Regions from separate parts of the Salinibacterium sp. SWN1162 genome, predicted to be linked through region 3. Evidence: riboswitches for the same ligand, from Rfam matches in the RefSeq annotation. Region 3 holds a riboswitch; each other region holds the start of a gene.
What was found. A riboswitch is a leader RNA that binds a small molecule or an ion and turns the genes downstream of it on or off. The one in region 3 is predicted to bind thiamine pyrophosphate.
Positions count from the first base shown of each region.

Region 1 (7,876 bases), on a different contig from region 3:
GCTCCCCATCCCACCTCGGCAGCCTCGAACTCTGCAACCTTGACGGCCGGGGTCGCGAGCACGAGCGGACTCGTGGCGATCGAGTCCCACTCCTGCGTCGCGGGCACTTCGCGGCCGAGCGCTGTCGCTGTGCTCTCTACCCGGTTGAGCCAGACGGGCGAATCGGGGATCCACGCATCCGCACCGGTCGAGGTTCCGGAGGCGAGCAAAGCGGCGGTGTCAGCAGAATTCTGGGTGACGATTTTCACGGACAGACACTGCCCGACATGCTCCGCGTTGAAAGCGTTGGCCACCGTCTGAACGGTCGAAGAAATCGTGGGATCGGTCACTACCGCGAGCTCGGTGGCGTTCGGGCAGCCGAAAGTTTGAGCGACGAAATCGTCGAGCTTGTTCTGAGCTGCGAGCGCGACGAGCGCCCCACCGCCAGCGAGGGACAGGGTGAGCAGGGTAGCGAGGACAGGGGTGCTTGCACGTATAAACCAGGATTTGAGCGTTCTGGAACGGTGGCGAGGTCGGGTCACGGGAACTCCATCGATCACGGGTGCTCTCAGCTTCGGGGGAACCAAGAGTTGACCCCCTTTCGGGGGCTTACACAATACTGACACAATTTCGCGTCAATGAAACGGGTGTGCACAGGAATTTCTCACTTTTGCGGCGAAAAACTGAGGCAACCCACAAAAACACGCTCGAAATCAGACGAATGAGCAAGAAAGAGTTACGAAGTTTTCCGCCATTCGCGAGCGCCTAAGGCGCCGCTTGTTCCCGTGCGCGCAACCTCCCGCCAGCGCAGTGCGCCGGTATCAGCGATCCTAGAGACGGATTTCGACCGCCACGGATTGCCCTGCAGTGCCACGAACTTTTTGTGCGAGACGAATGGCCGCGTACTTGGCACCGTACTTTTTCTTCAGAGCGGCATCCATGGCATCCAACGTCGCTTCGTCATCGCGAATGGCGGCCGTCGCTTGCACCGCAATTGCACCCTCAGAAACATTGCCGCGCATGTCGCACGGAGTGATCTCCACTCGCGAGGTGTGGCGGATGCGTTTTACTTTGCCCGACGAGGGCGCCGTCGTCACCAGCAATCGATCGCCGACGCCCACCGCCCAGACCGGAGTCGACACCGGCTCCCCCGACTTGCGGAACGTGGTGACCAAAACGTAAGTCTCGGCGGCGAGCGTGGAAAAGTTAGCGGCGGTCATGACTCCATTATCCCGCGGCGCTAAGCCTTGAAATTGATGAGCTTGTGGGTGCCATCGCAGAACGGTTTGATCGCCGATACGCCACACCGACAGAGGGCGACCGTATTGCGGACCTGCTCGATAGGTTCGCCATCGGCCGAGCGAAGGTCGATCTCCCCACGCACTAGAAGCGGACCGTTCGTGCACGCCGTGATTTCGACGTCGTCTGTCTTGCCTGAAGCCGTCATCGGCCTGCCCCCACCTCAGCGCCCGCCGAACTCTCCTCGCCTTCGTCGCGGCCGGCCAGCACCGCCTCGAAGGGGAACGGCTTACGCAGGGACGATTTCTCGGCCTCCCACGATTCGAGGATGTGCTCCCCCACCCAATCATCAACGAGCAGGCACGCACGCGCTCCGAAGAAGATCTCGCTAAGCAGCGCAGGTTCGCTTTCGGCAAGCCCACCCGCGAGGTCGCGGGCGGCAATTTGCTCATGCACGGCATCCGCTTCAACGTGCTCGTCGAAGTATTCGGTGACGTTCTCATCGAAACCAAGACGGCGGAAGCCGCGAGCGTAAAGTCCGTTGGGGATCGACGACGTCATTTCGAACGCGGCCAGGTGCCCGGCGATGGCGCCGCGGAGACGACGGTTCATACCGAACAGCGAAATCATGTTGAAGGAGGCGAGCGTGATGGCCGGGACGAAGTTCACGTACGTTCCATAGCGCGAGTCGAGACCAATGCCACGCATCGAGCGCGCGAACAGCTCTGAGTGCATCCGTTCTCGTCGACCATTGCCGTATTCGTCAGCTTGGATCTCGACGAGCGCCGCCTTCGCGCGCCCTGTCAGCCTCGGGATCGCCCACGAGTGTGGGTCAGCCTCCTTCAGTGTGTAGATGGAGCGCTGCACCATGAACTCGACAGCTTGTTCCTGAGTGAGGTTTTTCGCGACGTGGCGCGAGAGGCTTGGCCCAGCATCCGGATCAGGCGCCGTGAGAGCGAAAAGCGCTTGAGCCACGTCTTCGGCGGCGGCGTTAGGAAGTTCGGAAGCGGGAACCAGAGCGCGAAGCTGGGCTTCGAAAGCCCGCTCGAGATCTAGCCGGGCCGCAATGGTATCGACGTGCCACTCCCACTGATCGCCGTTGTCGACGACCCTGCCGTAATACAGACCGTAGAGAAGGTAGAGAGCGAGTTGCACGTCGTCGTCGCGAATAAGGTCGCGCCCGCTCGCGATGGCTGCAGCAACTTCGTCGGCGAGCCCCTCAATGGTGTGTGGTGCCGACGCGCTGGCGAACGCAGGGATCAGCAGCGAACTGATAGGCCCGCGCGGTTCGATTTCTTCGTCATGCCAGTTCTCGCACAGTCGCGTGGCGCTGTTTGCGTCGTGAGCTGCTCCATTGTGGGGAACAGCATCGCGCGCGGGAGAGTTCTCCGTGGGGTGCATTATGACCTCTCCAGTTCATCCGAAGTCTTCGGATCAGGCGCCCAAATTGCCTGATCAGCTTCGTGAGTGAACCAATATTGCCAACAGCGCACACGGTCGTCAACGCAATTGCCGGGCTCCCAAATATTTCTCAGTAAGCTCACTGAGAACGTTCAACTGGGCGGCCTAGTGGCAGATGCTAAGTTGTTGCGTGTCCCCACGGGAGCCCGCTGGCACGGGCTGAGAGGAAGCTGACGCAGCTTCGACCGTTGAACCTACCGGGTAATGCCGGCGAAGGAAGAACGGTCTATGGCTTCATCTCACTCGCACGCTGGTGCGTCGAACATCGCTGTCGCAACCGAGCCACCACTCGGCACTCGACGTGCGGTGCGCGGCGGCATCTTCGGCAACTATGTCGACCAGTTCGACATCTTCTTGCCGGTCATCGCGCTGGCTCCGGCATCCGCCCAGCTCTTTGGCTCGGACAACCTCGTCGGCAACGCGGGGCTGATCTTCGTCGCGACGCTTCTGGGGCGGCCCATCGGTGCCGCGATCTTCGGGTCGATCTCTGACCGCATTGGGCGAACCGCGACCACCAAAGTTGCCCTGCTCGGTGTTGCCCTCACGACGCTGCTGATCGCGCTCGTTCCCGATCACACCGTGCTGGGCGGTGGAACTCTGGCCGCAATTCTGCTGCTGCGGTTTGTCGGCGGCATCTTCCTCGGCGGCGAATACACCTCCGCGATCCCGCTCGCTATGGAATGGTCGCGGCCCGAACGACGGGGACTCGTGAGCGGGCTCATCATGTGGATGTCGCCCTGGGCCAACGCTTCGATCGCGGGCATGGTGTTTGTGCTGCAGAGCGTGCTCGATGCCGCCGCCTATAACCAGTGGGGGTGGCGAACACTCTTCGTTCTGGGCTCACTACTCGCGTTCACGATGCTGTTCTACTACCGTGCGCGCGTCGAGGAATCGCCGCAGTGGCAACGACCGGTGCAACGCGCGAACCCGCTGAAAGAGATTCTGGTGGGTCGCCACCGTCGTGCGCTCTGGCAAGTGTTCATCATGATGAGCGGGCTCTGGTTGCTCACGAACATGGCGATTCCGGTGCTGGCCGGGCAGCTTGGTTCCGGCGCGGGGGCGTTGGGTGCGAGCGGTGCTCTGGATGGCCGAGCACTGTCATTCGCGATGATGATCGGCACCGCGGCATCCGCTCTCACTATGGCAGCGTGCGGGCATCTTTCGACGTTCACCGGGCGGCGGCGTTTCTTTATGGGATTCGGGGTGCTGACCGCTGTGGGCGGGCCGCTCGCCTTTCTTGCAGTGTTTGCGGCCCCCACTCTTGGGCAACTCGTGCTGGGAATCGTGGTGCTGCAAGTCGTAACGGTGTCGGCGTACGGGCCAGTCGGCGCGTACCTCGTCGAGCGGTTCCCCACCGCGGTGCGGGCGAGCGGGTACGGCGTGGGGTACAGCCTGTCGATTGTGATCCCGGCGCTGTATCCCTATTACTTGCCCGCGCTGCAGAGTGTGCTCGGGCAGCAGGGCGCCGTGGCTGCGCTACTCACGCTTGGCGGAGTGCTTATAGCGGTGGGGGCGTTCCTCGGGCCCGAGACGGCGCGGGTTGATCTGGATGCTAGCGAGTCAGTGCCGCTCGCTTAATTAGTGGAGCCGGCTCCGTCTCGCTGGCAACCCCTCAGCTAATCAGTCGCGAGCGAGAGAGCGACGCCGTCGAGGATGTCGTGCTCGCTGGTCGTAACCCACTCGAGCGGGTGGCCTGCTGCAGCCGCGGCATCCGCCACTCGCTGCAGTACGGTAGCCCAGATGACGGCACCCGAGGCGATCACGTCGACGCGACCGGGGTGCATATAGGGCAGCGCTTCGCGTTCGGCGCGGGGCATGAGGGTGAGCGCTTCGCAAGATCGGAGAACCACTGCGAGGGGCAGCCGGCTGCCGCTGATCGCGACGGGGTCGTAGCTGGTGAGGCCGAGGGCATGCGCGGTGATTGTCGTGACGGTGCCGGCGACACCGATGACTTCGGTAGCTTGCGAGAGATCGACCGTCGCCGTGGCGATATCGAGAGCCGCGCTGACGTCGCTCCGGATGTTGGCGAGGTCCGGTTCGGCGGGCGGGTCGGTGGTGATGTTGCGTTCCGCCAGACGCACGCAGCCGACATCCATCGAATATGCCGCTTCGGGGATGTGGCCACCGATCACGAGTTCTGTGGAGCCGCCGCCGAGGTCGACGACGAGGTGTTGGGGTGCCGGCGCGGCACTGGTGGCGCCGTCAGGGTCGGATGCGGGCAGCGCCGTGAGCGCGCCACGGAACGACAGGGCGGCTTCTTCTGTTCCGGGAATCACTTCGACCGGCACACCAAGAATCGCGAAGACCGCGTCGGTGAACTCGGCACGGTTGGTGGCATCCCGCGTGGCAGAGGTGGCCACGAATCGGATGCGCTCGGCGCCGTGCTCACTGCACAGTTCGGCGTAGCGACGCACAGCCGCGAGCGTACGATCGAGCGCACCCTGGCTGAACTTGCCGGTGCGGTCGACTCCCTCCCCCAGGCGCACAACTTCAAGGGTGCGCACGACATCGGTGAGTGCACCGTGGCCGTCGAGATCCGCAATGAGCAGGCGGATCGAGTTGGTTCCACAATCGATGGCAGCGACGCGAGTCATGGGTTCTCCTGAAGTGCGGTGGATGGGGCTAGTGAGCGCGAGCTAGCGGGTGTAGCTAGCGAACGACGACGAGAGCTTCGTTGCGCTTCAAGAATCCGGGCTTCCACGGCGGGTCATAGCGAGCGAAGTACACGGCACCTTGGGGCGCGACGCAGTCCCGGTTGAGAGCGGCGAGCAGAGCATCCGCATTCTGTTGGTACTTCTCTTCGTTGGAGCCGCCGCTGAATCGGCGAGCGGCCACCCGCTGTTCGGGCACATCGGTGGTGCGCACGGTAGCGTCGCGCGGAGCAGGAACGCTCGTCGCGCCCGCCGGCATTACGAAACTCACGGTGTACTTCTTCGATTCGCCCGGCGCTTGAATGACCGGTGCCGTCATCGAGATGTTCGAAGCACTGATGTACCGGATGAGCGGGCGAAAGCCCTGATTGCCGGCTTCGAAAAACGACCCATCGGCCTCAACCTGCGCCAGAATATGCGCGGGATACAGCCGCACTTCGTAACCATCATGCTCAGAAATCACGGTGTACGGCTGCTTTTCGGTCATGCCGTCACCCTACGCCTGTGTGCTTTGAGCGCGCCTGACGGTTCGCCGTACGGCGGGCCCGCGACGCACGTGCTGCGCGCGCGACAACCCGGATGCGATCTCGGGCACGCAATCGCGGGCTTAGGCCTTTTTGACGACGCTCGACTTGAGCTGCATCTGGCCGAAACCGTCGACCTTGCAGTCGATATCGTGGTCGCCAACACCATCGACGAGGCGGATGTTTCGCACCTTCGTGCCGACCTTGATCGACGTGGGGCTGCCCTTGACCTTGAGGTCCTTGATGATGCTCACCGTGTCGCCATCGGCGAGTGGCGTGCCGAACGCGTCCTTGATGACGGATGCGTTCTGCTCGGCTTCGGCAGCGGCATCCGCTTCGCTCGGCGACCACTCGTGCGCGCACATGGGACACACCAGCAGCGAGCCCATTTCGTAGGCAAGGTCGCTTGAGCAGTTCGGGCAGAGAGGCAGGGCGTCAGACATAAGGCACTTTCGGCTAGGCGCCAATCGGGCTGACGCAGCGCTGAACTAGTCGCTGATCGTCAATTTTACCTGATTGCGAAGAGGCAGATTTGTGCACTGATCTGGAATACGACCGGCGACGCTCACGTTGCATTCACGGACACCGCAGGTTCGCTCTGCCCAGTATTCGAAAGGCCCTCTCCATGACCGTGCTTCACGACCGCCTCGCCGCGACCGACTCTCCCATCCTTGACGTGCTCGCCGAACGGTGGAGCCCCCGCCACTTCGACGCCACCGCACCTCTTGATGAGGCGGCGCTGCAGAACGCTCTCGAAGCTGCTCGCTGGGCACCCTCGGCCTACAACAGCCAGCCGTGGCGCGTCGTTGTCGCCCGTCGTGGCACTGCTCAGCACGATGCCATTGTCTCTTCGCTCATCGCTTTCAACCAGACGTGGGCTCCCTCGGCATCCGCGCTGATCGTGTTCGTCGCCGAGCACCACAACGAAGAGGGCCGAGAGCAGGCCATGGCGTCGTACGACCTCGGCCAGGCCGTTGCCTACTTCACGATCCAGGCTCAGAGCCACGGACTGTTCAGCCACCAGATGTCAGGATTCGACCCGGATGCCGCGGCCGCAGCCCTCGAGATCGGCCCCCGCTTCACCCCCACCACCGTCATGGCTGTGGGCACGCTGGGCGACCCCGCCGAAATGACGGACGTCATCCGCGAGCGCGAGACCGCACCGCGCGCTCGTCGTGCCGCTGCCGAATCGGTGCTCATCAACGCCTAAGGCTGGAACGCGTGCGGGGTCCACCCGCTCATGAAGAGAATTCCACGGAAATCTGGTCACTCCACACATTCCTCACTCGGCCACGTCTGTCGACCGAAGAAGACGCAACCAATTGGAAGGAAGTAACCCCCTCCGGGACGACGACATCGAACCGCAAGACGTCGCCTTGAGATACATACTTCTGCGGCGCATCTGAATTCGACCGCGCTGTCGCGTCGTGCATGACAACGATTGGGACGGAATCGGCAGTTCCCCCATCCCAACTAGGGCTCCAGATTTGATGTAAGTACGCACGTGGGGATCGGCAAATCAGGTGCATCGGTATCGCCCCTTGCCGTACAGGCCTTTCACTCCGCACGAAACTGAAATCGACGGGCTGCGAATCGATAGAGAGGCGATACGTGAACCAGGCAACCGCAGATGAAGCGATGGCTACAATCACTCCTACGGCCGCAACGACAATCCCCGCGATCGCTACTGCAACGCCTGTAGCGGCTAGGACCACCTGAGCCCAACTAGCCCCGTCCCACGCGATCACGGTTTAGCGCCCGAAGATCGTTCTCGTCGGATTGCAGGTAAATATTTGTTCATTGTCTCTCGATCCCATCTGTTATTCCGATCAAATTTCAACCCCCAAGTTCTCCGCACCATTGATCCCCTCTTCATCCCGAGAGTCTTTCGGTAGCATGTGTGGAGCGGCAAACGGACGGCTCGCAAAGGTTGACTTACTCCAGTAAATCGAGCTTGAGTGTCGCGCTAGTTCGAGAAGGCCCGACTGCAAACTCGACCGGGATATCGCGTACAGCGCCAGA
Region 1 covers NZ_JADYWT010000003.1:192,936-200,811, forward strand. Annotated here, with positions in the region: gene I6E58_RS12275 (VWA domain-containing protein) at 1-521, opposite strand, end outside; gene I6E58_RS12280 (PPOX class F420-dependent oxidoreductase) at 810-1,199, opposite strand; gene I6E58_RS12285 (CDGSH iron-sulfur domain-containing protein) at 1,220-1,426, opposite strand; gene I6E58_RS12290 (iron-containing redox enzyme family protein) at 1,423-2,619, opposite strand; TPP riboswitch at 2,808-2,917, shown strand; gene I6E58_RS12295 (MFS transporter) at 2,908-4,257, shown strand; gene I6E58_RS12300 (Ppx/GppA phosphatase family protein) at 4,296-5,273, opposite strand; gene I6E58_RS12305 (heme-binding protein) at 5,329-5,817, opposite strand; gene I6E58_RS12310 (zinc ribbon domain-containing protein YjdM) at 5,938-6,297, opposite strand; gene I6E58_RS12315 (nitroreductase family protein) at 6,480-7,064, shown strand.
Region 1: linked by a shared signal. The riboswitch ahead of I6E58_RS12295 (MFS transporter) and the one ahead of thiM (hydroxyethylthiazole kinase) in region 3 are both predicted to bind thiamine pyrophosphate.

Region 2 (7,876 bases), 650 kb from region 3:
CGGCCTCATAGTTTCGCTCCAGCCACGATTCGTTGGGCACCGCGACAATAAGCCGCAGAGAGTCTTCACTACCGTTTACAGAAAACGCCGATTCGACCGCTTCCTCGGTCGCTAGCCCCGCTGCGCTCAACAGTTCAAGCGCTACAGCCTCGTTGAGTGCGGTCTCAGTGTTGTTGGTGCGCACGACAAAATCAGTCACTCCGCCGACACTCTGAGCGTCGATGTATTTATCGAGTCGGATTCTCCACGGCAATTCTTCAAAGGGAGTGTCAGTAGTCACTTCGCGCAAACTCGAGTTTCCCTTGAGCTTGATGCCTACCTGCTCATAAGTTTCTCCATCGATAACGACGGTCGCTTCGAGCCATTCCTTGTCCCCGGAATCGAGGTAGGTCTGAACCATCGCTTCGACGTCGTCGCTCGCGACGTCAATCTCGATCGAGTGCACCACCGCAGCATCGAAAAATGATTCCGAATCGTTCGTCAGGCTGACGCTGACGAAGTCGGTCGTGCCGCCACTGCTGGTCGCGCTGTCGTTCGTTCCAGCCGAGCAACTTGCGAGGGTGAGGGTGAGAACTACGGTCGCGCTGAGTACGCCCAACAACTTTTTTCTATCCATGATTGCGACGATAAAGATACTGTCTATCAATTTGCTAAGACGCCGTCGGGAGCTTCTGGGGAACCATCGGCACCAGCGTGTGACCGTGGCTTCTCAACGTGAGAAGCATCTACTGGCAGGATGTGTCCATGGACAATCTCGACGAGCAAGAGTTCGACGCGCTCGTGGTTGAGGGGCTAGACGCACTATCCGACGACATCGTCGATGGCCTCGACAATGTCGTCTTCGTGACTGAAGATCGGCCCGAAGACGGCTCGCTCTCAGTGCTTGGCCTCTACGACGGCGTCGCTCTGACCGAACGGGGACAGTACGGCTTTGGTGAGCTGCCCGATCGCATCATTCTCTTTCGTGAACCGCTTCTGGCTGTCAGCGAGTCCCTCGACGAGCTGAAAGAACAGATTCACATCACTCTCGTTCATGAAATCGCGCACTATTACGGTATCGACGATGAGCAATTGCATGAACTCGGGTGGGCGTAGCTGTCGTTGGGCGGTCTAACGGTCACAACCGCGTAGGATTTCGTGAGTGTCACGAACCTCAGGAGGATTGATGATGTCTAGCAAGCGCGCGAGTGCGCTAGTGATAGCCCCTGCGATCATGCTGGTGCTATCCGGGTGCGCCCTGATCGAGCCTGCGGATACCAGCGAGCCGCCGACGGCGATGGAGTTGTGCGCGATGGGTCATACGTGGACTCTCGACACGGCCGACGCGTCAGAAAAGCTCCTCGCTGAACTCGACTCCGAAGATGTGCCGGCTAGTGCTGTCGACCCGACTGGCGGCCAAACGCTGACCTGGACGAGCAACGGCGGAATCACGATCGACTCTGATCTCGTGTTCACGATCACCGCTGAGCCTAAAAAAGACCAAGTCATGACCATTACGCAGTCGTATACCGGCACGGTAACGGGCCAAGCCCTCATCAATGTCGATGTCGCCATCCCCCACAACTGGGATGTCTCCGAGTACACCGTAGAAACTGCCGCGACGCTCGACGACGAACCGGTAGAGGAACTGGAGTACACCATTCCTCGTAGCGATTTTGACGACGTCGTCGGGCTCATCCTCACGTGCGAGGCTGACGCGATGACTATCAACCCCCGCGGAACCGATCTCACTCAGTTGTGGACGAAGACGAGCTAGCTACGCTCAAACCAGCGTGAGATGTCGACGCCGTCGACAATCTCAGCCGCAAGTTCTCGCGGTTTCTCGCGCGCCATAAAGCTCTGCTCGTGCCGAGCCCAGCGCTCCCAGTGCGGGGCGTAGGTGTCGCCATCGCGATCGAGGGCGCGCTTCTTTCGCGCGACATCATCGAGATCGACCCAGATGGTGTGATCGACGAGTGGTTTCGAGGCCCGGCTCAGCGAGCCGATGCCCTCGATAACGATGGGGCGATCACCGTCGAGTTCGTGCCACGCGCCCGCCGAATCGGTGGCCCAGTTCCATTCTTGCCACCGCAATTGCGTGAGAATGCACGGAACAATGCTGCTCGCGGCATCCAGCCCATCCCAGCCCGGGTACAAGTCATCGAGCTTGACGAGTTGAACCTCGGGCCACGCGGCCGCCATCGCTCGGCCCAGTTCGGTTTTACCCGAACCAGACCGACCATCGATGAGACAGCGCCAGCGTGGCGATGGCAGCGGTCGCGTGACGTCAGCCGACAATGAGGTTCCAACTTCCCGTAAGCACGGCCACCACGGTAGCGGTAACGCCCACGAGAAGCCCGACGAGCAGAGTGAGCCACTCTGCTGCGCCCCAGCGTGATTCTCGCGCCCAGGTGCGCTGCTGAGAGCCGCCAAAGCCTCGTGCTTCCATCGCGATGGATAACTTGCTTCCGCGCCGAATCGACAGCACCAGCAGCGCGAAGGCCTGACCCGCGAGTCGACGGAGCCTTCCGCGATCAGCGACGCCGCGAGCGCGTCGAGCCATCTCTAGCGAGCGCCAGTCCTCGAGAAAGAGGCCGACCATCCGCACCGCAGCAAGCGCGCCGAGTACGAAACGATCGGGAAAATGTAGACGCTGGGCAAGCCCGTCGGCGAAGTCAGTGGGGTCAATCGAGATGAAGAGCACCACCGCGGGCAAACCGATCGCGAGCACCCGCAGAAACGTGGCGAGAGCCAGCTCGATTGAGCCGTCGCTGATGCTGATCAGCAAGAATTCGAAGTACACCTCGCCGTCGTAGCGCCCATAGAGCAAGATCGTGAGCGCGGTAAGCGGCGCCGCGATCCAGACCGGCAACGTTCGCAGCCAGAAACGCTTCGGTTCGATGCCCAGGAACGCGATAATCACGAGCTCGAGCACGAGAGCCGTCGCCGCGGAAACCCAGTCGATCGTGAGGATGAGGAAGAGGCTCACAATAAGCCCCGCTCCAAGCTTGGCCACGGGGTTCACGGCCGCGATGGGGATCATTCGAGCACCACCGTAGAGTCTGCGAGCGCGTCGACAAACTCGAGATCGTGACTGACCGCGATCACACTGCTGCCGTCATCCACGAGCCGAGCCAGCAGTGCGAGCAGTTCGCTCCACGTACGCGAATCTTGGCCGAACGTGGGTTCGTCGAGTACCAGAACATGCGGGCGCGTAGCCAGGGCGGTAGCGACACTGAGGCGACGTTTCTCGCCCCCCGAGAGCGTGAACGGGTTGGCTTCGGCCAGCTGCTCGAGACGGAGCCGCGTGAGTAGCTCATCGACCCGAGCATTCATTTCCGCTGTCGAAAGCTTCAGCGCCCGCGGACCCACTTCGAGCTCTGCGCGCACCGTGCTCGTCAAAAACTGGTGCTCCGGGTCTTGAAAAACGGTACCGATTCGAGTGAGCAGTTGACGCGACTTCCATCTGATCGGATGCGGGCCCGCCCCGTTTGCGAGTGCGGGGCTCGCGACCACGGCACCGTCTACCGGTGCTAGTAGCCCGCCAAGGGTGAGTGCGAGCGTGGACTTTCCGGCGCCGTTGGCACCGGTAATGGCGAGCGCGTGGCTGCTCAGGATCTCGCGGTCGAAGGGTATTCCGAGTGCTTTCTTCGCGCGCCCGAATGCCAAGCTTTGCGCCGTAAGAACGGTGTGCTGCTCACCGCGAGCGGTGCGCTGGGGGCGCGGCGGCGGGAACTCCGGAATCCAGACCCCGCGAGCAGCAAGCTGCTGCCCTTGGCGCGAGAGCACCTCCGAAGGTCGCCCGTCGGCGATGACTCCCCCGCCGGCTGCGAGCACAACGACGCGATCGACAACTTCGCTCCACACCGACACGCGATGCTCGACCACGACGATCGTGGCGCCGGTCGCTTCGGCGACCCGGATGACTGCATCCCGAACCTCGGTAACACCAACGGGGTCGAGATTGGCGGTTGGCTCGTCGAGAACGATGAGCCCCGGCTGCATCGCGAGTACTCCGGCGAGCGCTAGACGCTGCTTTTGCCCGCCCGAGAGCGCGCCCGTCGAGCGATCGAGAGCGACGTCGAGGCCGACCTGATCGAGACTATGGCGCACTCGCTGCCAAATTTCGTCGCGCGGCACCCCGAGGTTTTCGCAACCGAAAGCAACGTCGTCACCAACGCGTTCCAGAATCACTTGACTATCTGGGTCTTGAATCACGAGCCCCGTGCGGCCACGAACGGATGCCGGATGCTCGCCATCGACAAGAAGTGAGCCTTCTGACTCACCTTCGTCGTCACCGACTATCCCGGCAAGGGCATGGAGAAAGGTCGATTTTCCTGCCCCGGATTCGCCGAGGAGAAGTACACGTTCGCCCGGTTCAATGCGCAGGTCGAGCCCGCGCACCGCCCACGCGAGCCTGCTGGAGTGGCGCCACCCCCATCCTTCGACGGTGACGCCAGCAGGCACTGTGGGGGTCAGACCCGCTTCGCAATCTCGCGACCGGCACCGAAACGGTTGAGCGCGCCGGTGGCAGCAAGACCACGCGTGGCGAGCCACGAGAGTAATCCGGCGATGAGCATTCCGCCGACGACGCCAGCGATCGCGTAAATGACAATGAAGGGCAGTGCTGAGCCCGGGTACCAGAGCAGCAAGTCGGTGATGACCATGGCGAGTCCTGCTCCGGCGCCGGCCAGAATGGCGCCGCTGACCCGCCAGTTTGCGTAGAGGAACGCAGCGAACACGATCTCGGCGCCCACTCCTTGGGTAATACCGCTGACGAGGGTGAGGATGCCCCACTGATTGCCGATGAGGGCCGAGACCGAGGCTGCGACGACTTCACCATAGATTGCGGCGCCCGGCTTACGAATAACGAGCGCGGTGAGAACACCGGCGAACAGCCAGAAGCCTCCGCCGATCGCTTGGAGTCCCGGGAGCAGCGCCGAAAACGGTGCCAGTGCCGGCGTTGACGCCACGTTCCAGACGACGAAAATCAAGCCGCTCGCGACGCCGATGACGCTGGCCACGACGATGTCGATGACGCGCCACTGAAAGCGCGATCCCAGCGTCGAGGTGGTGGACGAGGGTGAAGATGGTGCTGTTGTGGTCACTTTCGTGCCTTTCACTAGTGAATGGCACGGGTTTCAAGAGTGTCTGCTCCCTGCGCTGGCATGATCCAGATCAGGTTCGACGGTCGAAGCTTGGAGAAGCTCCCTCTCAGCCCGGCTCACCGGACTCCCGTGTTCGCCACCCAGTCTAATCATCAATAGGCTCGGGGCATGGACTTCCGCATCTTCACAGAGCCTCAGAACGGCGCCAGCTACACCGACCAGCTTCTGCTCGCGCAAGCGGCAGAGCAGCTCGGCTTCACGGGCTACTTTCGCTCTGACCACTATTTGACGATGGATGACCGCAACGGCGGCATGCCTGGACCGACAGACTCCTGGACCACGCTCGCCGGTCTCGCGCGGGAGACCTCGACTATTCGCCTCGGTACGCTCGTCTCGTCGGCGACCTTCCGGCATCCGGGAATCCTGGCGATTCAGGTCGCTCAGGTCGACGACATGTCGGGCGGGCGCATTGAACTCGGTTTGGGCACGGGGTGGTTCGAGCGCGAACACGCCGCCTACGGCATCCCCTTTCCGGCAAAGCGGTTCGGGATGCTCGAAGAACAGCTCGACGTGATCACGGGCATCTGGGGCACTGACCCCGGAAAGACTTTCTCGTATGAGGGCAAGCACTACCAGTTGAGCAACTCCCCCGCGCTGCCGAAGCCCACGCAAGACCCGCTACCGATCATTATCGGCGGCAGCGGCCCGAGCCGTACGCCAGCGCTCACGGCTAAGTTCGCCGCCGAATACAACGCTGGCTTCGCCACCATCGCACCGCTCAAGGAACGCATCGACCGCGTGCATGCCGCGTGCGAGCACTTCGAACGCGACCCATCGACCCTCGTGCTCTCGATAGCAGGAACGACCGCAGTCGGAGCCACTGACGCTCAAATCGACGCTCGCGCGACCGCAGCCAACAGCACCCCGGACGCGTTGCGCCTCGGGGGCTTCGCGGGGACCGCAAGCGAAGTCGTCGACAAGATCTCCGAGCTAAAAGCCCTCGGTTTTACCCGGGTCTACTTTCAGATCATGGACTTTCACGACCTCGACCAGCTCGACTTTCTCGCGCGCGAAGTGCTCCCCCAGCTCGACTGAGCGACGGCACATCTGCGAAGCGTTGCGCTCGCTAGCTAGCTAGCTAGCTAGCGAGCTACGATTCTTGGTCGACCGTCACGAAGTCGATCAAGTGCTCAACGCGGCCCAACAGTTCAGGTTCGAGATCGCCAAAGTTCTTCACCTTCGACAGGATGAACTGCCAGGCGCGCGCGATATCCGCTTGATCGTCATGAGGCCAGCCGAACGCCTCGCAGATGCCGTGCTTCCACTCAATCGTGCGGGGAACGGTGGGCCAGGCGGCGATTCCGAGGCTCTGAGGCTTGACCGCCTGCCAGACATCCACAAACGGATGCCCGACGATCAGCGCATACTTGCCGTACTTGCCGCGGCCCACAGCCTCGGCAATGCGACTCTCTTTTGAGCCCGGCACAAGGTGATCAACCAAGATGCCCAGCTTGCGTTCGGAGTTGGGCGCAAAGTCCGCGACAATCTTCTCGAGATCGTCGATGCCCCCCAGGAACTCAACAACGACTCCCTCGGCTCGCAGGTCATCGCCCCACACCTTTTCGACGAGTTCGGCATCGTGGCGACCCTCCACATAAATACGGCTCGCAAGCGCGGTGCGGGCGCGCTGCTCTGGCGCGGCGAAAGAGCCCGACGCGGTCTTGCGAGTAGCGGTCGCACCGACTTTGGGCGCGGGCTTTGTTAGCTCGACCGGCACGCCATCGATCAGATAGCCACTTCCCAGCGGGAAGGCACGGGAGCGGCCGCTGCGGTCTTCCAATTCCATGAGTCCGTCGGTAAAGCGCACGAGTGCACCGACGTAGCCGTCGGCAATGACTTCGACGACCATGTCTCTCTCGATCGGGACCTTCGGAAGAACCTTCGGGCCGCGCTGAATGCTGAAGTCGGCAAGAACATCGTGGGAATAGCGGTCGTCGGTCACCGATCGAGGTTAAGCGGTGCCGCCGAGTTGCTGGCGGAGGCGCGACGAGAGGTCGCGAGGTTGGTGGTGGCTTGCGTAGTGCGCGTCGCTGGCCGTTCCGAGTGTTCGCGCCAGAGGGCTATACCCACGGCAGCTGAGACTCCGATGCCGGCACCGATGCTGGCCAGAAGAATGTCTACGACAGCGGCATAGCCCGCGGGCATCCACACTGTCTGCGCAGCTTCGAGCCACGACGCCGCGACGATGCTAAAGGCGAGCGCTGCCCACCACCGTCGGCGACCGAACATGCCGACAAGAAAGACACCGACCGGAATGAACGCTACGGTCGTCCACAGCCAAAAGCGGCCATCGCTGCCCGGGGCAATCACGAAAGCGAGACTCGCCAGAGCGGCGAAGTACAGCGCTGCTGCGGCAGCCACTGCAAATCTCGATCGGAACATAGAAACATTGTCACAAGCGCATCTCCGCGCAAGTTGTGAGAATGGTGCGTGGAGGGTGTGAACGACGCCGTTTCTTGCAACGATTAGATAACTGGAGCTGACTAACGTGCAGCGAGACGCTCAATCTCCCGAGCGATCGGAGGCAAGACTCGGCGCATGTACCGCCCCCACCACAGTCGTACGATGAGCCACACCGCCCACCGTCGGCCACGCTTGGCGACGAAGGTGTAGCTCCATGAGATGCGCGCACCGTTGATCGTGCTGTCGAAATGCCATTCGGCGCGGGCGCCCGAGACGAGCATCCCGAACAGTCGCTGAAAATCGCTGAGCTCGTAGGCAAACAGCCC
Region 2 covers NZ_JADYWT010000001.1:1,376,633-1,384,508, reverse strand. Annotated here, with positions in the region: gene I6E58_RS06520 (CotH kinase family protein) at 1-616, opposite strand, end outside; gene I6E58_RS06515 (metallopeptidase family protein) at 745-1,095, shown strand; gene I6E58_RS06510 (hypothetical protein) at 1,142-1,756, shown strand; gene I6E58_RS06505 (ATP-binding protein) at 1,753-2,277, opposite strand; gene I6E58_RS06500 (energy-coupling factor transporter transmembrane protein EcfT) at 2,267-3,022, opposite strand; gene I6E58_RS06495 (ATP-binding cassette domain-containing protein) at 3,019-4,446, opposite strand; gene I6E58_RS06490 (ECF transporter S component) at 4,455-5,087, opposite strand; TPP riboswitch at 5,121-5,229, opposite strand; gene I6E58_RS06485 (LLM class F420-dependent oxidoreductase) at 5,256-6,182, shown strand; gene I6E58_RS06480 (DUF3097 domain-containing protein) at 6,238-7,089, opposite strand; gene I6E58_RS06475 (VanZ family protein) at 7,086-7,529, opposite strand; gene I6E58_RS06470 (SRPBCC family protein) at 7,631-7,876, opposite strand, start outside.
Region 2: linked by a shared signal. The riboswitch ahead of I6E58_RS06490 (ECF transporter S component) and the one ahead of thiM (hydroxyethylthiazole kinase) in region 3 are both predicted to bind thiamine pyrophosphate.

Region 3 (7,876 bases):
TCGGTATCGACCCCGACAACTACTTTGTGAAGGTCGACTCGGAGATCGTGACCAACGACATCCGCGAACCTCGTATCACGGGGGTTGTCTCGAACATCGCCCGGGTTCCCGAGGTGCGTCAGTACATGGTCGACCTGTTCCGCAGCATCATTGCCGGCAGCGAAAAACCCGGAATCGTGGTCGAAGGACGAGACATCACGACGGTGGTTGCACCGGATGCTCAGGCGCGAATTCTGCTCACAGCCAGCGAAGAAGCTAGGATGGAACGTCGTGCGGCTGAACTCTCCGGAGAATCGAGCGCGACAACGGCGCAACAACTCAGTTATCGAGATGCGCAGGACTCCAAAGTCGTGGACTTCATGAACGCCGCCGATGGGGTCATCACCATTGACTCCACCAATCTTGACTTCGATCAAACCGTGACGGCCGTCGCGAGTTTCGTTCGCTCCAGTATGTAAACAAAGGACTACCCATGGCCGATCATTCGCCCGCCGCAGACGATTTTCCCGAGCTGAACCCGGATCTCGTCGAGCGACTTTCCGGCATGGACGAAGAAGAGGCTGCCCAGCGCACCTCCGCCCTTCGCGCCGGATTGAGCGACTACGACCTCGACGACGACGACATCCAGGTTCTGGATTCTGCCTCCGACGACCCGGATGCCATCTACTACCTGCCTGCTCTGCCGGTTCTCGCGATCGTTGGTCGCCCGAACGTCGGCAAGTCGGCTCTCGTCAACCGCATCATCGGCCGTCGTGAAGCCGTGGTCGAGGACACCCCCGGTGTTACTCGCGACCGCGTGAACTACAAGGCCGAGTGGAACAACCGTCACTTCACGATCGTCGACACCGGTGGGTGGGAGCCCGACGCTAAGGGCATCGACGCTTCGGTTGCTGCCCAGGCTGAGATCGCTATCGACCTCGCCGACGCTGTTCTTTTCGTGGTGGATGCCACGGTTGGCCCGACCTCGACCGACGAACACGTCGTGCGCATGCTTCGCGCCACTAACAAGCCCGTGATTTTGGTCGCCAACAAGGTTGACGACGTTCACCAGGAATCGGATGCCGCGTCGCTCTGGAGCCTCGGCCTCGGTCAGCCGTGGCCGTCATCCGCCGTTCACGGCCGTGGTGTTGCTGACCTTCTCGACCACGTGCTCACGGTCCTGCCGAAGATCTCGAATGTAGCCAAGGAAGAAGTGGGTGGCCCGCGCCGCGTCGCTATCCTTGGTCGCCCGAACGTGGGCAAGTCGAGCCTCCTCAACAAGACCGCCGGTGAAGAGCGCGTCGTTGTCAACGAACTCGCTGGCACGACTCGCGACCCGGTCGACGAGCAGATCGAGCTCGGCGGAAAGTTCTGGCGTTTCGTCGACACCGCCGGTATCCGTCGTCGCGTTGCTTTGGCTCAGGGGGCGGACTTCTACGCCACGCTGCGCACGAGTGCGGCACTGGAAAAGGCTGAAGTGGCCGTCGTGATCTTCGATGTGAGCCAGCCGCTCAGTGTTCAGGACCTCAAGATTGTTGACCTCGTGCTCGAATCGGGCCGTGCGCTCGTTCTGGCCTTCAACAAGTGGGACCTTCTCGACGATGAACGTCGCGACCTGCTCGAGCGTGAAATCGACAAGGACCTCGCGCACGTTGCGTGGGCTCCTCGCGTAAACATCTCGGCCAAGACCGGTCGTCACATGGAGAAGCTGGTTCCGGCTCTCGAGCTGGCGCTGGAGTCGTGGGATACCCGCATTGCGACTGGTAAGTTCAACGCTCTTCTGGCTGAGCTCACACAGGAGCACCCTCACCCGCTTCGTGGTGGCAAGCAGCCGCGCATCCTCTTTGGTACGCAGGCTTCGAGCCGTCCGCCGACGTTCGTTCTCTTCACGACCGGATTTTTGGACCCGCAGTACCGACGCTTTATTACGCGTCGACTGCGTGAGATCTTCGGCTTCGATGGCAGCCCCATCCAGGTCAACATGCGTGTGCGTGAGAAGCGTAAGCGTAAGTAGGTTCTCGAGCTTTGGCTCTGTAGCTTCGGCTTAACGACCAAACGGCGAGTCATTCTCCTAGGAGAGTGACTCGCCGTTTGGCGTTAACCAGCGCGTGAGCGGATGCCGGTGGGCTGCCGCTCACGCTCGAGCGTTAGTGTGCGACCGGTGCGACGTTCGCGTCGGCATCCGCATCGGCGTCAACCTCGGCATCGTTGCGCTTGACGAAGAACGTGGCGACGATCGCGAACAGCGAGATGATTCCGCCGGCCATGAAGGCGAGACGAACGCCCCCGGCGAGAGCTTCGGTGTCGGGTGCCCCTTCGGCGGCCAGCGCGACGGACTGCACTGTGAGCAGCGCGATAAACAGTGCCGTACCGGCGGCACCCGCGAGCTGCTGAACGGTGCCGATGGTGGCGCTGCCGTGCGAGTACAGGTGCGGCTTGAGGCTGCCGAGGGCCGACGTGAATAGCGGCGTGAACATGAAGGCGAGGCCGATGCTCATGGGAACGTGAATGGCGACGACCATGAACGGTGAGCTGTTCTCCGACAGCATCGTGAAGCTCCAGAGGGCGGCGCTCACGACGATGGCACCGGGGATCATGAGCGGGCGCGGGCCAACCTTGTCGTAGAGGCGACCGACGACCGGTCCGAGAAGACCCATCATGAGGCTGCCGGGAAGTACGAGCAGTCCACTCTGGATGGGCTCGAGACCGAGAACGTCCTGCGTAAACATGGGGAGCAGGATGATGGTGCCAAAGAGCGCCGCCATCATGACCATCATGAGGCCGATGGAGACGGCGAAGCCGGAGGCGGCGAAGGTGCGCAGGTCGAGAAGCGCGCTATCGGTTTTCTGCAGCTTCAGCTGGCGCATGATGAACAGCGCAAGGCTGATGGCGCCAGCAACGATGGGGATGGCGGGGGCGACGAGCACCTCACCGCTCGCTGATTCGCCGAGGCTCGAGAGGCCGTAAATGAGTCCCGCAAAGGCAATCGCAGAAAGGATGACCGAGAGTACATCGATCGACACCTTGCGAGGATCCGTAACGTTGCGCACCTTGGTGATGCCGAGGATGAGCGCGGTGACCGAGATGGGGATCATGACGATGAAAACCCAGCGCCAGTCAAAGACAGCCAGGACAAGACCGGCGACGGTCGGGCCGACGGCGGGAGCCATCGACATGACGATCGAGACGTTGCCCATCGTCTTACCGCGGGTAGCCGGGGGGACGAGAGTCATGACGGTGGTCATGAGAAGCGGCAGCATGATGGCGGTACCCGAGGCTTGAACGACGCGACCGACGATGAGGATCGCGAAGGTGGGGGCGATCGCGCCCAGAAGCGTGCCCGCGGTGAAGAGCGTCATGGCAGCGATGAAGATGCTGCGGGTCGTGAAGCGTTGGATAAGGAATCCGGTAATCGGAATCACTACCGCCATCGTAAGCATGAACGACGTTGACAACCACTGAGCGGTGCTGGGCTCGATCTTGAGGTCTTCCATGATGCGGGGGATGGCAACGACGAGCGACGTCTCGTTGAGGAACACCACGAAGGTTGCCGCGAGCATGAGCGCGATGACGAGACGGTTGCGACCGCTGTTGTCGACGGCGCCCGCCGCAGAGCTGGACAAGGAGCTCGCACCGGGTGGGGCGAGGGGAATGCTGCCGGTGATCGGCGTGGTGCTGGTCATGAAAATCCTGTCGTGTCTCAAGCGGTAGGACGAAGCAGCAGCCGCGGTCGACAGGGCGCACAAATCAGTCGTCTTCTTTATTCTCGCTCAGTGCAACGACATCCGACAGCAAAATAATCCCGATTGCGTGGAGTCGGCGGCAAACCGGCTCGCGGTGGGGCAGAAGTGGGGCATGAGCAGGCCCTGTCGAGCGAGAAGTGGTCCACGACGGTCGGGCGCAATACCTCTGCCCGAGCAGCTGCGGGAAGCGCTATGTTGGAGGCACAACTTGTGACACGGGGTGCCCTGCGGGGCTGAGAACACACCCGTCGAACCTGATCTAGTTAGAACTAGCGAAGGGATGTCGTGCATGTCGCGTACGCCACCAAACTTTTTGACCGCCACTCAAGACGCGCTCGAGGCGGTGAGATCGACGTCGCCGCTCGTGCAGTGCATCACCAATAGCGTGGTGGTGGGCTTCACCGCTAACGCTCTGCTGGCCGTGGGTGCGGCTCCGGCCATGGTGGATATTCCGGAGGAAGCGGGCATGTTCGCGGGGGTGGCATCCGGAGTGCTCATCAATCTCGGCACCTGCCGTGAAGAGCAGCGCGCTGCGGCGCTGGAGGCAGCACCGGCCGCCAACGCTGCGGGAACGCCATGGGTGCTCGACCCCGTGGCTATTGGTGCTCTGCCCGTGCGGACTCCTTTGGCGTATCGCCTGCGTGATCTCGGGCCGTCGATTGTGCGGGGCAATGCTTCAGAGATTCTGGCGCTTGCCGAACTAGGCGCTGGTGGCCGTGGTGTCGACAGCACGAGCAGTGTGGATTCCGCACTCACTGCTGCTCAGATGCTCGCTCGCGTGACGGGCGGCGCCGTCGCAGTATCGGGAGCGACTGACCTCGTGACCGATGGCGTGAGTGTCGTGAGACTCACAAACGGGCATCCGGTGCTGACAAAGGTCACGGGTGGTGGCTGTGCGCTGGGAGCGATCATGGCGGCGTTTGCTGCGGTGACTCCGGATGCGTTGACCGCGGCAGTAGCGGCGACGAGCGTGTACACGGTAGCGGCTGATCTCGCGGCGGAACGTTCGGCGCTGCCGGGAAGCTTCGCTGTGGCTCTGCTGGACGCACTGAGCGAAGTGTCAGTAGACGACATTGCAGAACGGGCGGTGATCGCGTGAGCGGCGTGCGAGAGAACGAGAGAGCGGTAGGCAACGGTTTTCGCGAGAGCTTCAACCTCTCGACCTATCTCGTGACGGATTCGACCCAGGCCCGCGCGGCCGGCCATGACCTGGTTGATCTTGTCTATGAGGCCGTCGCCGGGGGAGTCACTGTCGTTCAAATTCGCGAGAAGGACACTCCCGCCCACGAATTTCTCGACATCGTCTTGCGGGTGTCGACCGCAGTGGCGCGCAAGGTGCCCGTGCTCGTCAATGACCGCGTCGACGTGTACCTGGCGGCCCGCGAAATGGGTGCCAAAGTGGCCGGAGTGCATGTGGGGCAAAACGACTTGCCCGTGTCATCCGTTCGAGCACTTGTCGGGCCGGATGCCATTGTCGGGTTGAGCGCCTCTACCGAGGACCAGTTGTTCGCAGCCGGGGTGCGCTCCGCCGGGGTCGACTACGTCGGTATTGGCGCACTGAACCCCACGACGACCAAGAAGGATGCTCCGGATGCTCTGGGGCACGCCCGCATGGCCGAACTCGTCGCAGTCAGCAAACTGCCGACTGTTGCTATTGGCGGGATTGGTCTGGCGGATGTTCCGTTGTTGCGCGCCGCTGGTGCCGATGGTGCTGCGGTGGTGTCCGCTATCTGTGGTGCTGCCGACCCGCGAGAAGCGGCACGGGCGCTCGCCGCAGCGTGGGCTGGAGTTCGAGCGGGGGAGACGGCGTGAGTGAAGTTGCGGGTAAGGGAGAGAACGTGAGTGTGAGTTCAGGCGTTGGGACGGGTGCGAGTGCGGTTGCGGCCGCGGGTACGAACGGGGTGCGGGTACCGCGGGTACTGAGCATTGCCGGCAGCGACCCCTCGGGTGGGGCTGGCATCCAGGCTGACCTCAAGTCGATTGCGGCCAATGGCGGCTACGGCATGGCGGCGATCACGGCGCTGACGGCCCAGAACACGCAGGGCGTGAGTGGCGTGCATGTGCCGCCGGCCTCGTTTTTGAAGAAACAGTTGGATGCCGTCAGCGACGACATAGCGATCGATGCAGTGAAGATTGGGATGCTTGGCACTCCGGAGGTCGTTGCTGTCGTGCAGGAATGGCTGGCGCGAGTCAAGCCACCGCTCGTTGTGCTTGACCCGGTGATGGTTGCGACCAGTGGAGATCGCCTGCTGAATACGGAAGCCGAGCTGGCGCTGCGTGAACTGGTGCGGGTCAGCGATCTGGTGACACCGAACATCCCTGAGCTCGCGATTATTGCGGGAGAGCCTGCCGCCGAGACGTGGGACGAGGTGCTGGCGCAGGCGGCGCGAGTCTCTGCCTCCTACGGGGTGCGCGTGCTCGCCAAGGGCGGCCACTTGAGTGGGGCTGAGGCTCCGGATGCGCTCGTGGATGCTCGTTTCGGGAACGCGCCGGTCGTGACAGAGTTTGTCGGCATCCGTCTAGAGACCACGAACACGCACGGAACGGGCTGTTCGCTGTCAAGTGCGCTGGCGACGCGCATTGCGGCGACCGGCGATTGGCCTGCCGCGGTGGGGGAGTCGAAGCGGTGGTTGAGCGAGAGCATCCGTGCCGGTGCAGCTCTGCAGGTAGGCGACGGGCATGGGCCCATCAGCCACTTTGCGGGGCTGTGGGCTCGCGGGGGCGTAGAGACGGCGCCAACGGCGGCAGAGGTGCGGGAGCACTGGTGGGCCGAGATTGCGGACATCCGCGCTCAGATCGACAACGGTGACTTTGTGCGGGCGCTGGGCGATGGTTCCCTCGAGCGGGGCGACTTCGTCTGGTACCTGGCTCAGGATGCGCTCTACCTGCGGGATTATGCGCGGGCGATCGCCGAAGCCGCCCGGCTGGCACCCACCGCTGCGGAACAAGCCTTCTGGGCATCGAGCGCTGAGGGCTGCATCGTGACCGAACTGCAGTTGCACGAGTCATGGTCTCCCGAGGGCGAAGTGTTCGCGGCCTCGCCCAGTGCGACCACCACCGGGTACCTCAACCACCTGCTGGCGACGGCTGCCCGCGGTGACTATGCGGTGCTCGCTGCCGCTCTGTTGCCCTGCTTCTGGGTGTACCACGACGTCGGTTCGCGCCTGCACCCGCTCGCGCACGCCGAGCACCCCTACGCCGACTGGTTGACGACCTACGCCGATGACGCCTTCACGGATGCCACCGAGCAGGCCATCACGATAGTGACGACGCTCGCCGCAGACGCCACGCCGGTAGTTCGGGATGCGATGCTCACCGCTTTCGTGGCCTCCACGGAGCACGAACGCGAGTTCTTCGCTGCCGCGCACGGGGTTAGCTCGCATTGATTTTGTTTCTGTTCCCCAATTGACCCCAAAGTGAACACGGGCCCTCAAATTCCGCGTTAGGATAGTGGAGTTGTCGCGGGCTGTAGCGCAGCTTGGTAGCGCACCTGACTGGGGGTCAGGGGGTCGCAGGTTCAAATCCTGTCAGCCCGACAATGGGGTTCTTCTAGATACTGTTCTAAGAACCTAAGGACACAAAAACCCTCCCGGGTAATCCGGGAGGGTTTTCCTTCTTAACGCACGCTTTCGGCTTACGATCACGCCTGACCGCTCATCTCGTGAGCGGTTCGAATGCTTAAATGCCAAACGCTCCCGTTCGGGAGCGCGTCGAATTGTTCGTCAAGCGGATACTTGCCCGTCTCGGGCTGGTGAATTGGGGCTTGAGAGCCCAGCTAGGTTCGCAGCGGTGGCTCGGTCAGCGGAAGAACGATGGGGATCACCACGTTCGGAGTCGTTGCTGTGTAGGCGTTCGTCCAGTGGGCGTCGCGACTGCGCAGCGAGGGGGCCGTCTGGCGAACCAGAATTTGCGCGTAATCTTCGAACTCTTTCTTGAGGAAGCTGGCGATGCGCGTCAGATTGTGTTGAACAAGCAGGAACGCGGAAAAGATTGATGCAGCGGCAATTCCGCGGGTGCGTCGTCGAGAAGCGGTCTGAATGTCAGAAGTACCACCCGTCTTAATCTGGGCATTGAGAGATTCAATTCCATTTCGGGCGTACTGGTGGAAGGTTTCCCACTCTTCGGTGCCGTAGACGAGCCCTTGTGCTCGTTTT
Region 3 covers NZ_JADYWT010000001.1:2,031,509-2,039,384, reverse strand. Annotated here, with positions in the region: gene cmk ((d)CMP kinase) at 1-458, shown strand, start outside; gene der (ribosome biogenesis GTPase Der) at 473-1,993, shown strand; gene I6E58_RS09595 (DHA2 family efflux MFS transporter permease subunit) at 2,127-3,662, opposite strand; TPP riboswitch at 3,929-4,020, shown strand; gene thiM (hydroxyethylthiazole kinase) at 4,012-4,821, shown strand; gene thiE (thiamine phosphate synthase) at 4,818-5,534, shown strand; gene I6E58_RS09580 (bifunctional hydroxymethylpyrimidine kinase/phosphomethylpyrimidine kinase) at 5,531-7,108, shown strand; tRNA gene I6E58_RS09575 (tRNA-Pro) at 7,185-7,258, shown strand; gene I6E58_RS09570 (hypothetical protein) at 7,498-7,876, opposite strand, start outside.